3 regions of the Exiguobacterium sp. UBA3968 genome follow, and region 2 is predicted to be linked to each of the others. Evidence: a T-box and tRNA genes for the amino acid it is inferred to sense, from the RefSeq annotation. Region 2 holds a T-box; the other regions hold tRNA genes.
The links. A T-box is a leader RNA that pairs with one kind of tRNA and senses whether it is charged. The one in region 2 lies ahead of argS (arginine--tRNA ligase), so its partner is inferred to be a tRNA-Arg.
Positions count from the first base shown of each region.

Region 1: it has a tRNA-Arg gene. The T-box ahead of argS (arginine--tRNA ligase) is inferred to sense a tRNA for this amino acid. The anticodon was not compared.
Region 3: it has a tRNA-Arg gene. The T-box ahead of argS (arginine--tRNA ligase) is inferred to sense a tRNA for this amino acid. The anticodon was not compared.

Region 1 is NZ_DGCW01000005.1:1,744,497-1,747,776, reverse strand. It holds gene whiA (DNA-binding protein WhiA) at 1-398, shown strand, start outside; gene B3S86_RS10810 (hypothetical protein) at 481-717, shown strand; partial or broken gene clpP (ATP-dependent Clp endopeptidase proteolytic subunit ClpP) at 836-1,420, opposite strand; tRNA gene B3S86_RS10800 (tRNA-Arg) at 1,604-1,679, opposite strand; gene B3S86_RS10795 (RNA polymerase subunit sigma-54) at 1,833-2,975, shown strand; gene B3S86_RS10790 (glutaredoxin family protein) at 2,966-3,226, shown strand.
Region 2 is NZ_DGCW01000007.1:46,871-50,150, reverse strand. It holds gene B3S86_RS12985 (GGDEF domain-containing protein) at 1-1,422, opposite strand, end outside; T-box leader at 1,552-1,771, shown strand; gene argS (arginine--tRNA ligase) at 1,831-3,280, shown strand, end outside.
Region 3 is NZ_DGCW01000005.1:1,502,777-1,506,056, reverse strand. It holds gene rph (ribonuclease PH) at 1-157, shown strand, start outside; gene B3S86_RS09590 (XTP/dITP diphosphatase) at 154-747, shown strand; gene B3S86_RS09585 (metallophosphoesterase family protein) at 753-1,262, shown strand; tRNA gene B3S86_RS09580 (tRNA-Arg) at 1,336-1,409, shown strand; gene B3S86_RS09575 (hypothetical protein) at 1,512-2,036, shown strand; gene B3S86_RS09570 (hypothetical protein) at 2,064-3,050, shown strand; gene tig (trigger factor) at 3,161-3,280, shown strand, end outside.

The DNA.
Region 1 (3,280 bases), on a different contig from region 2:
AAGAGAGCGAAAAGATTTCCGATTTCCTTAAGCTTGTCGATGCGACCCAATCGATGCTACGGTTCGAGGACGTCCGGATCTTAAAAGATATGCGTAACTCGGTCAACCGTCTCGTCAACTGTGAGACGGCGAACCTCAACAAAACGGTTGGTGCGGCATTACGCCAAGTTGAGAACATCAAGTTCCTCGAGCGGACGGTCGGGCTCGATGTCTTACCGGATAAGTTGAAGGAGATTGCGATTTTGCGTGTGACACATCAAGACGTCACGTTGCAAGAGCTTGGTGAGATGGTCGAAAGCGGCTCCATCTCAAAATCAGGGATCAATCACCGGTTGCGGAAGATTGATCAAATCGCTGAAAAAGTACGAAACGGAGAGTCGATGACAGGGGCCATATAAGAGGGTCGCTTGCGGGATGAACCATAGTCTACTATAATATATAGTCGATGCAACTAAATGTTCGAATTAAGGAGTTTTTGAAATGGCTAACGAAAAGAAACGTATTTCGCTGACAGTCGATGCGAAGTTTGATGAAGTGTTAACAAAAAAAGCAAAAGCAATCGGTGTACCGAAAAGCACACTCGTTGCGTTCGCAACATCTTTATTCCTGAAACAATTACAAGCAGAAGAAGAGCTTTCGCCACATGCGAACGCGATCTACTCGCTGATTCGTGAAAACCACGATATCGTTTCAGACATCACAGACTTGATCGACTGATCTTCTACCTCTCGTTCTATACGGAACGGGAGGTTTTTTGTATGTAACGATAACCGACAAGGCTTCGATTTTCTATGGATACAAAAAAGTGCCTCCCGAAGGAGACACTCTGGATGACTTATGCACGTTCCATGACGCGGTCGATGAGACCGTAGTCAGCAGCAGCTTGTGCTGACATGAAGTTGTCACGCTCTGTATCGCGTTCGATGACTTCAAGTGGTTGTCCTGTGTTTTCAGCCATGATTTTGTTGAGGTGCTCACGCATTTTGATGATGCGCTCCGCATGGATTTTGATATCCGATGCTTGACCTTGTGTACCACCGAGCGGTTGGTGGATCATGATTTCAGCGTTTGGTAACGCGAAACGTTTTCCTTTTGCGCCTGCTTGTAGCAAGAACGCACCCATCGATGCTGCCATACCGATACAAATTGTTGAAACTTGTGGCTTGATGAAGTTCATTGTATCGTAAATCGCCATACCGGCAGTGATCGAACCACCTGGGCTGTTGATGTAAAGCGAGATTTCTTTATCTGGATCTTCTGCTGCTAAGAACAGAAGTTGGGCAACGACTGAGTTGGCGACGTTGTCGTCAATCGCGCTCCCGAGAAGAATGATGCGGTCTTTTAGCAAACGTGAGTAGATATCGTAAGCACGTTCCCCGCGGTTTGTTTGTTCGATGACTGTTGGAATTAACATAGTCTTTGCCTCCTTATAGTTGGTATGTAGCTTCCTATTCGACTTATCCTTATCATAATCCTTTGGTCAATATTGGTCAAAAGATACGATGCGACTTTTAGGTATTTTTCCATTACAAGGGCAAATGAAACATATCAATATAGAAAAAAAGGCAACGCCATTGCTGGCATTGCCTTGTAGTTGAATAAATGGTACACCCGGAGAGATTCGAACTCCCGACACCTGGTACCGGAAACCAGTGCTCTATCCCCTGAGCTACGGGTGCATCTGATGTACTGAACAATTAATAGTATAGCGACATTTTTTCAGAAAAGCAATAGGGAAGGATGACTTTTCTTTTCTCTAGCGACTCAAAAGGGGTTCAGAGCATGTTTTTCAAAACGTTTCTTCTATAATAAGAAGTGAGGGAGGGGAATCGATGGATCAACGCCAGGAACAAACGCAACAGATGACGTTATCGGCGTCACAACAGTATCAGTTACATGTACTTGAGCAACCAGCGGCAGAACTCGAGGAGGAATGGCGGCGGTTAAAACGACGATTGTACCGCCATTACCCGAATCAGGTTTCGTTAGAGGCCGAGCAGATGGCAGGACATTTGGCATCCTATGAAGACGAGCTTCTTGCACAAATACGTTTAGAATCAGTCAGACAGGAAATAGGATATATGGCGGAACAACTCATCGTGTATTTAGAAGCGGACGGTTTATTGCGGACATCGGACGAGGAGCTCGCTGCATCCTTCTCGACCGATGTCGCAACGATTACAGAAGCACGGACACTCTTACAACAATGTGAACCAGTCGGCATTGCTGCCCGCTCGGAGCGCGAGTGCCAATGGTTACAGGCGATCGAGCTAGACGACGCAGAATTGATCGGACTGACGGATCGGTTACGACATGAACCGGCGAGTCAAGTGTTCGCGCAGTTCAGTGAACAGGATCGAGCACGGTTGCGAAAACGATTGACGCGCCTGAGCCGGACACCGGATCTTCCTAAAGAAGAACGACCGGTCATGGCAGAAGCACGGATTCACCTGTTAGATGGAAAACTTCAGATTGACTGGATGACACTCGACATGGATCAGAAGTGGCTCGGATTAAAAGAGGCAACGCCTTTTTTGCGCGCGTACGAACGACGTCGCGTTACGATGCATGCCATCCTCTCGGTCTTGCTTGAGCGACAAGAACGCTGGTTCAAGGGAGAACTGCATCTTGAGCCACTGACGAAAAAACAAGTCGCTGAGGCGACGGGGCATCATCCGTCAACGATTGGTCGAGCGATTGCTGAGAAGTATGTCGAGACGGTCCATGGTCTCGTTGCTTTAGAAGACTTGTTCGTCTCACGGACGACAAGCGGAGATTCGAGTTTTTTGATTAAAAGGCGGATCGCCGAATACATTCAACACAGCGATCGTCCGTTAAGTGATCAGCAATTGACGGATCGCCTGCAAGCAGACGGTCTGACAGTCGCGCGACGGACGGTCGCGAAGTACCGGGCAGCGCTTGGTTTAACGAAAAAAACGATGCAGCAAAGGAAGGCGCAATCAGAATGGGATTAAAACGACACAGACACTTAACACTCTATTCACGTCCGGGATGTACGCTATGTGAAGAGGCCGCCATCTTACTCGACTTCGTACTCGATGAGTTTCCGGAATGGACGTTCGAGGAAGTCAACATTGATCAGGATGAAGCGCTCAGTCTACGGTTCTTATACGAGATTCCGGTCGTCATGCATGATGAGGAAATCTGGAGTTATGGCAAATTCGAGACGGAAACGATAAGAAACCGCTTACTTCAAAAAACTTGAGAAACGAGACTTGCAAGGCGAGAAATGGACTGTTATGATAACGGTGTACCAAGT
Region 2 (3,280 bases):
TTCCTCCCCACCATAACGAGCAGCAAAGACATCATCATGTTGCAATTGGATCGCCTGGATACGTCGGCCGAGTTCACGAAGGACGAGATCACCTACTTTATGACCGTACGTATCATTGACACGTTTGAAATGATCGATATCGAACAGAATTACGGAGAGCGGGTAGGAGTCAGCGGCAAATTCCTGCCGACCGTGTTCATAAAAAGCACGGCTATTCGGTAATTCGGTCAAAGCATCGGTCCGACTTTCCGTATAGAGTTGGACCGTTTCACGTGAGCGTTCTAAGACGCGACAAAAGGTACGAAGCAAACGAGATAATTCGTCAGCATTTGTCACATCATAGGCGTCTGCGACTTGATGGAACAGGATGATCGAAACATCGACCTCTCCGCTCGTAATCGAAGGAATCGCTAGCATCGAGTGACGATCGACAGGCAATCCGATTTGAATATCGTTTCCCCAGTCGCAACGCAGACCATAGATGATTGGGGTATGCAAATCGTCAGCTGACAAGGAATGAAACAGTGGTAACACGTCGATTGGTTGTTTCGTCCGAATGTTATAGATGACTTGTTTCCGCTGTTGTTGAATTGAGATCCAACCTTCAGAAAACGGCAACAGATGTGGTAAATCGAGGAGTAACGAATCGATCGTCTCGCGCTCGAAGCGGGAAATCAACAAGTGTTCCTTCGCATCATCAAATCGTTTGGCATTATCGTTTGCTTCAAGGGAGTCACCACGTTCTTGCAACAGACGTTTGAACAAGAAGAGAATCAAGGCGGATACTGTAGCCGCGACGAGCGGACTTTCATCGTAGAACCAGATTCCAAGTAGAGCACTTAACATGCTGATTCCATAAACGAGGGACTGCAACTTCACGAGACGTCGCCAATCGTATTTCAAGTAGAGGAAGCGATTGACGAACAGACATTGGAAGTAAGAGACAAGGAAGACAGTGATCAAAAAGCCGATGAAGGGAAGCAGGGCTTTCGTATACGTAAAGTTTGAGCCGGTCGGTCCACCGAGCGCTTCATACGCAAATACCGGAAGCGAGATGTAGACTAAATCAAACAAGGCGTTGATCGGGTAGAGATAGGCGAAACGTTTCCAGCGAATCGCTTTTCGGTGAGACATGAATTGAAAGACGAGAATACCGACTTGGCTTAAAATCAAAGCGTACGTCAAACCGTAATTGAGGAATAAAAATAAGATGATTCCTTCTTGGAATGTATAATAAATGCCGCCACGACGGACATTATCGAACTGAAACAGGAGAACGAGCCCAAACAAATAAAGAGTATTGACGATGGAGATGGAAGGATGGAAGGTAGGTGGATGAACGATGCCAATCACTAATAACGTCAAGGCGACGAGACTGAAAACGATCCAGCTCGTCCGGGCTACCTGTTGGTAGTGGCGCATGAAACATCCCTCCCCCTGAGAAGTATCTTTTATTCCTATACCCGAATTGTGGAAATTTTGATAAGCCATTTACCAAAAAAATAAGGTTGAGAGAAAAGAAAGAATTGCGTATAATGTGAAAGATATCGAATACAGTCGATGATGAAGAGAGTAACGGTTGATTTTCGTCAACTAGCGAATCAGGGAATGGTGGAAGCCTGAGGACGAACCGGTCGTGAAGCGCACTTCTGAGACGCTACCCGATTCCTGAAGGAAAAGGCGTAGCCGGGGGAACCCCGTTATCCCCGAACAAGGTGGGTGTCAAAAATGACACCAAGAAGAGTGGTACCGCGGTCATTCCGTCTCTTTGCGCGTGGCGCAAGGGGCGTTTTTTATTGCCAAAAATCAGTGAAGCAGGAGGAAATAAAGATGAGTTATAAAACGCAATACGCAGAAGTATTACATCAAGTCATGGAAGGTGCCTTATCGGTTGAACAAATCGAACAACTGATCGAGCAACCGAAACATGAAGATCATGGAGATCTGGCATTCCCATGTTTCATGCTCGCGAAAGCATTCCGTAAAGCACCGAACATGATTGCTTCGGAGCTCGCAGAAAAAATTGATGCGCCGTTGTTCTCAAACGTTCAAGCTGTTGGTCCTTACATTAACGTCTTCTTGAACCGGGAAGTCGTCTCGCAAGAAATCGTCAACCAAGTCCTGACGGAGCAAGAGGCGTTCGGATCAAGTGAAGCGAATGGAAAAACGATCGTCACTGATTTTTCATCACCAAACATCGCGAAACCTTTCTCGATGGGTCACTTACGTTCAACAGTAATCGGAAATGCGCTCAACCAAATCTCACGTAAAAAAGGGTACGACGTCGTCGGTGTCAACCACTTAGGGGACTGGGGAACACAGTTCGGGAAATTGATGGTGGCTTACACGATGTGGGGTGAGGAAGAAGCGGTCCGTGCAGAACCAATCAAGGAATTGTTGAAATTATACGTCCGGTTCCACGAAGAAGCGGAAACAAATCCGACGCTTGAGGACGAAGGACGTCTCTGGTTCAAAAAACTCGAACAAGGTGATGAGCAGGCAACGACGCTTTGGACGTGGTTCCGTGAAGTCTCACTTGTCGAGTTCAACCGTGTCTATGAGATGCTCGGAGTTAAATTCGATAGCTTGAACGGAGAAGCTTTCTACAACGATAAGATGCAACACGTCATCGATTTGCTCGAAGAAAAAGATCTCCTCGTCGAATCAGAAGGGGCAATGGTCGTTGACCTCGAAGCAGAGGGTATGCCACCTGCCTTGATTAAAAAGAAAGATGGCGCAACGCTTTATGCGACACGTGACTTAGCAGCTGCTGTCTATCGTCTCGAAACGTACCGCTTTGAGCAAGCGTTCTACGTCGTCGGTGGGGAACAAGCGCTTCACTTCAAGCAATTGTTCGCAGTCTTGAAGAAACTTGGATTTGAGAACGTCGACGGAATGCACCATGTGCCGTTCGGTCTGATCATGAAGGACGGAAAGAAAATGTCGACGCGTAAAGGTCGGATCGTCTTACTTGAAGAAGTACTACAAGAAGCGATCGACGTCGCGAAGCAAAACATCGCGGAAAAAAATCCGAACTTAGCGAATGCCGAAGCAACAGCTCGTCAAGTAGGTGTCGGCGCCGTCATCTTCCACGACTTGAAGAACGAACGGATGAACAACATCGAGTTCGATCTTGAGCAGATGTTGAAATTCGAAGGCGAAACAGGACCGTATGTCCAGTACACGAATGCCCGTGCGCACTCGTTGCTCCGTAAAGGTGGCTATGATGGCACACCATTCGCTGGTAGTGCCGATGATCATGCATGGGGTGTCGTCTCGA
Region 3 (3,280 bases), on a different contig from region 2:
GCAAGCAACAGGAGAAGAGTCGACCTTTTCCCGTCAAGAGATGCTCGAAATGCTCGAACTTGGGGAAAAAGGTATTAAGGAACTGATTGAAGCCGGTCGCGAGGCACTCGGTGTTTCGTGGTGGTATGTAGGAGAAGAAGTGGGGGAACATAAATGAAAGTCATCGTCGCAACACATAACGCTGGTAAAGTGAAGGAACTCGAAAGCATGCTTGGGCGTCTCGGCTATACAGTCGAGTCGTTACTCGATCATTCGGATGCTAAAGAAACGGATGAGACAGGTGAAACATTCGAGGAGAATGCACTCTTAAAAGCAACAGAAGCAGCAGCCTACTTTGGTCACGCAGTACTTGCTGACGATTCAGGTCTTGAAGTCGATGCTTTAGATGGCGCTCCAGGTGTCTACTCGGCACGCTTCGCGGGTCTTGAAAAGTCGGATGCAGCGAACAACGCTCTACTACTTGAAAAGTTAGAAGGTGTTCCGGAAGAGGAGCGGACGGCACGCTTCGTTTGTGTACTCGCGCTAGCAAAACCAACAGGCGAAACATTGACGGTACGCGGAACAATGGAAGGGCGAATCGGTTTTGAAGCAACGGGATCGAATGGTTTCGGTTATGACCCATTGTTCGTCACGGCAAGTGGACAAACGGCTGCTGAGTTGACGAAAGAAGAAAAAGCGATGATCAGTCATCGTGGCAATGCATTGCGCAAGCTCGAACAGGACTTAACTACTTTCCTAGGAGTGTGATGAAAATGAGAGCGTTGATCGTTAGTGATAGCCATGGACTAGACCAAGAACTGCTTACGATATTCGAACGGCATCAGGACGTGGATTTGGCTTTTCATTGTGGAGACTCTCAATTGACGCGCGACATTGAATCGTTATATCCATATCGTGTTGTACGGGGGAACTGTGATTATGGACACGATTTCCCGGAAGAAGTCACGTCGGAAATGGACGAGCATAAGGTCCTCTGTGTCCACGGACATCGTCAGGACGTCAAATATAGCCTAGATGTCTTGCAACATCATGCGAACGAAAAGCAAGCTGATATCGTTTTGTATGGTCATTCTCATGTTGCGAAGGCGGAGTATCGGGATGGTGTGTTATTCATCAATCCAGGATCGATTCGGATGCCACGCCATCGCCCAGACAAGACGTATGCGATTCTTGAAGTAGAACAAGACCGCTATTCTGTCGATTTTCTTGACATGAACGGGGATCGCGTCAATGCACTTCACCTCGACGGAACATTTTTGTAATAAAATAAATGCAATCTTTGTAATGTGATTGACACGAAAGAATTGTTCTAGTATAGTTTATTCGTGTTGACACGTCCCAATAGCTCAGCAGGATAGAGCAACGGCCTTCTAAGCCGTCGGTCGGGGGTTCGAATCCCTCTTGGGACGCTATAATTAAAATAGAGACTGTCCTTACGAGGGCGGTCTCTTTTTTTTATTTCAATTTTCGTTTATAATTAAGGTATCATGAACTCGAAAGGGATGAAAGCGATGTGGAAGAAAGTTGGTACAGTCCTGTTACTCAGTACGTTTCTTGTAGGGTGTAGTGAGATTTCAAATACAGTTGATGATGCAAAACAACAGGTCAACGATGTGAAAAATAGTGTCGATTATGCTGGAGAACTTCAAGGGATTGCGAAAGATACGGCACAAGTCACGTCCGACTTATCTTCTTCTTTGAATGAAGCGGCTGCGAAAGCACGCGAATCCACGAATCCGGAGCAAGCGCTCGACCAACAAGTCGAAAAGTTAAAGGAAAACGGAACGATTGATCAGTTCAATCAAGAGCTGGACCAAATCGACCAACGATTGGCGGGACTTGAAAATCCACCGCAAGAGTTACAAAATTTAAGTGCAAAGCTCGAGCAGTTCGTGAATCAATCAGAAGATATCACACGACTTCTTGAAACAGACGTCTCTCTCGATACATTAAATCGTCTTGGCATCGAACAAGCAGGGAAATTACAAGAGGCGATCACGAACTGGACATCATTGCTTGATCCATTCACAAACTGAACAGTGAATTAAAAGGAGTGTCGGAAAATGGGGACATCCCGCTGGATGGAACACGAATTAGAAGCGGAACGAGTGCGCATCCTCCGTTTGCCCGCATCTGAACAGGAACGGCTGGTCAAGGAATTAGAGACTGACCAATTGACAGGAGAAGACGTATTATACCGACTCTATGTCATTCAACCGCTATTACTGCATGACCGTGAACGATACGAAACTGTAGCAGAACGTTTTCTTGAAGTCGAGGGTGTGGAGCAAGTGCTCGCACTCTTTCTTTATGAACTCGGAGAACGGTATCCAATGAAGCTCGCTCTACGCTCGGCGTCACCGTATCTGCCGTATGGACTTGCGCTTCGGTTAGACGAGATCAAACAGCGGATGACGGTGCGAGAACAAAAGACGACACCGGTTCAAAAAAACAATGTTACTCAGAGTACTGTAACTTCCGGAACGGCGTTGATGCATGTGTTGCAACATGGAAGCTGGGTCGAACAAATGCGCCATTTGGCTGGTGCTGAATTCGAGCGGACACCTGCGCTCTTTGACTACATCACACACAAGTATCTTCGTGCTCAGGATACAGAACATCAAAGCCTACTCGTCATCGATCAGTTATTAGGAAGTGTGATTGAGCATCTGTCCTATCCGGCAGACATTTATGTGCCACATTTAGATGTACACTGGACGATTTCGACGCGTCAAGATTTAGAAGAAGTGCTGATTGCGCATCAACAGGAACAACAAGCGTTACTCGCATCGATGCATACATTAGAAAAAATGGATCCTTTTCGAGCCTTGCTCGTCTTACGTTCGGACCAGTTGATTCATCTTGAAGAACGAGAAGCAATCGGGTCGGATATGGAGAAGTGGCTTCTCGCATGCGAAGAACTAGCCGGTCTGTCGTTTGAAAAAGAAGAGCCGGAACGTGACTTGAGTCCGCTAGCGAAGCGATTATATCAGGGGGTGCATATCCTCTATCCGGAAGTCATCGCATTCGAGCAGATTTACTTCGATTGAGACATCTGGAAACGATTCGTTCAACAGTGGTAATCGTCAGAACGATTGTGCTATAATGTGACTTGTTGTACACACATGTACGCTAATTGACAATTTTGGAGGGACTCAGCATGACTGCAAAATGGGAAAAACAATCAGGTAGCCTCGGCGTCCTCACGTATGAAGCGCCTGCTGAAGCATTTGATAAAGCGGTAGACCAAGCGTTCAAGAAAGTCGTTAAGACTTTGAAC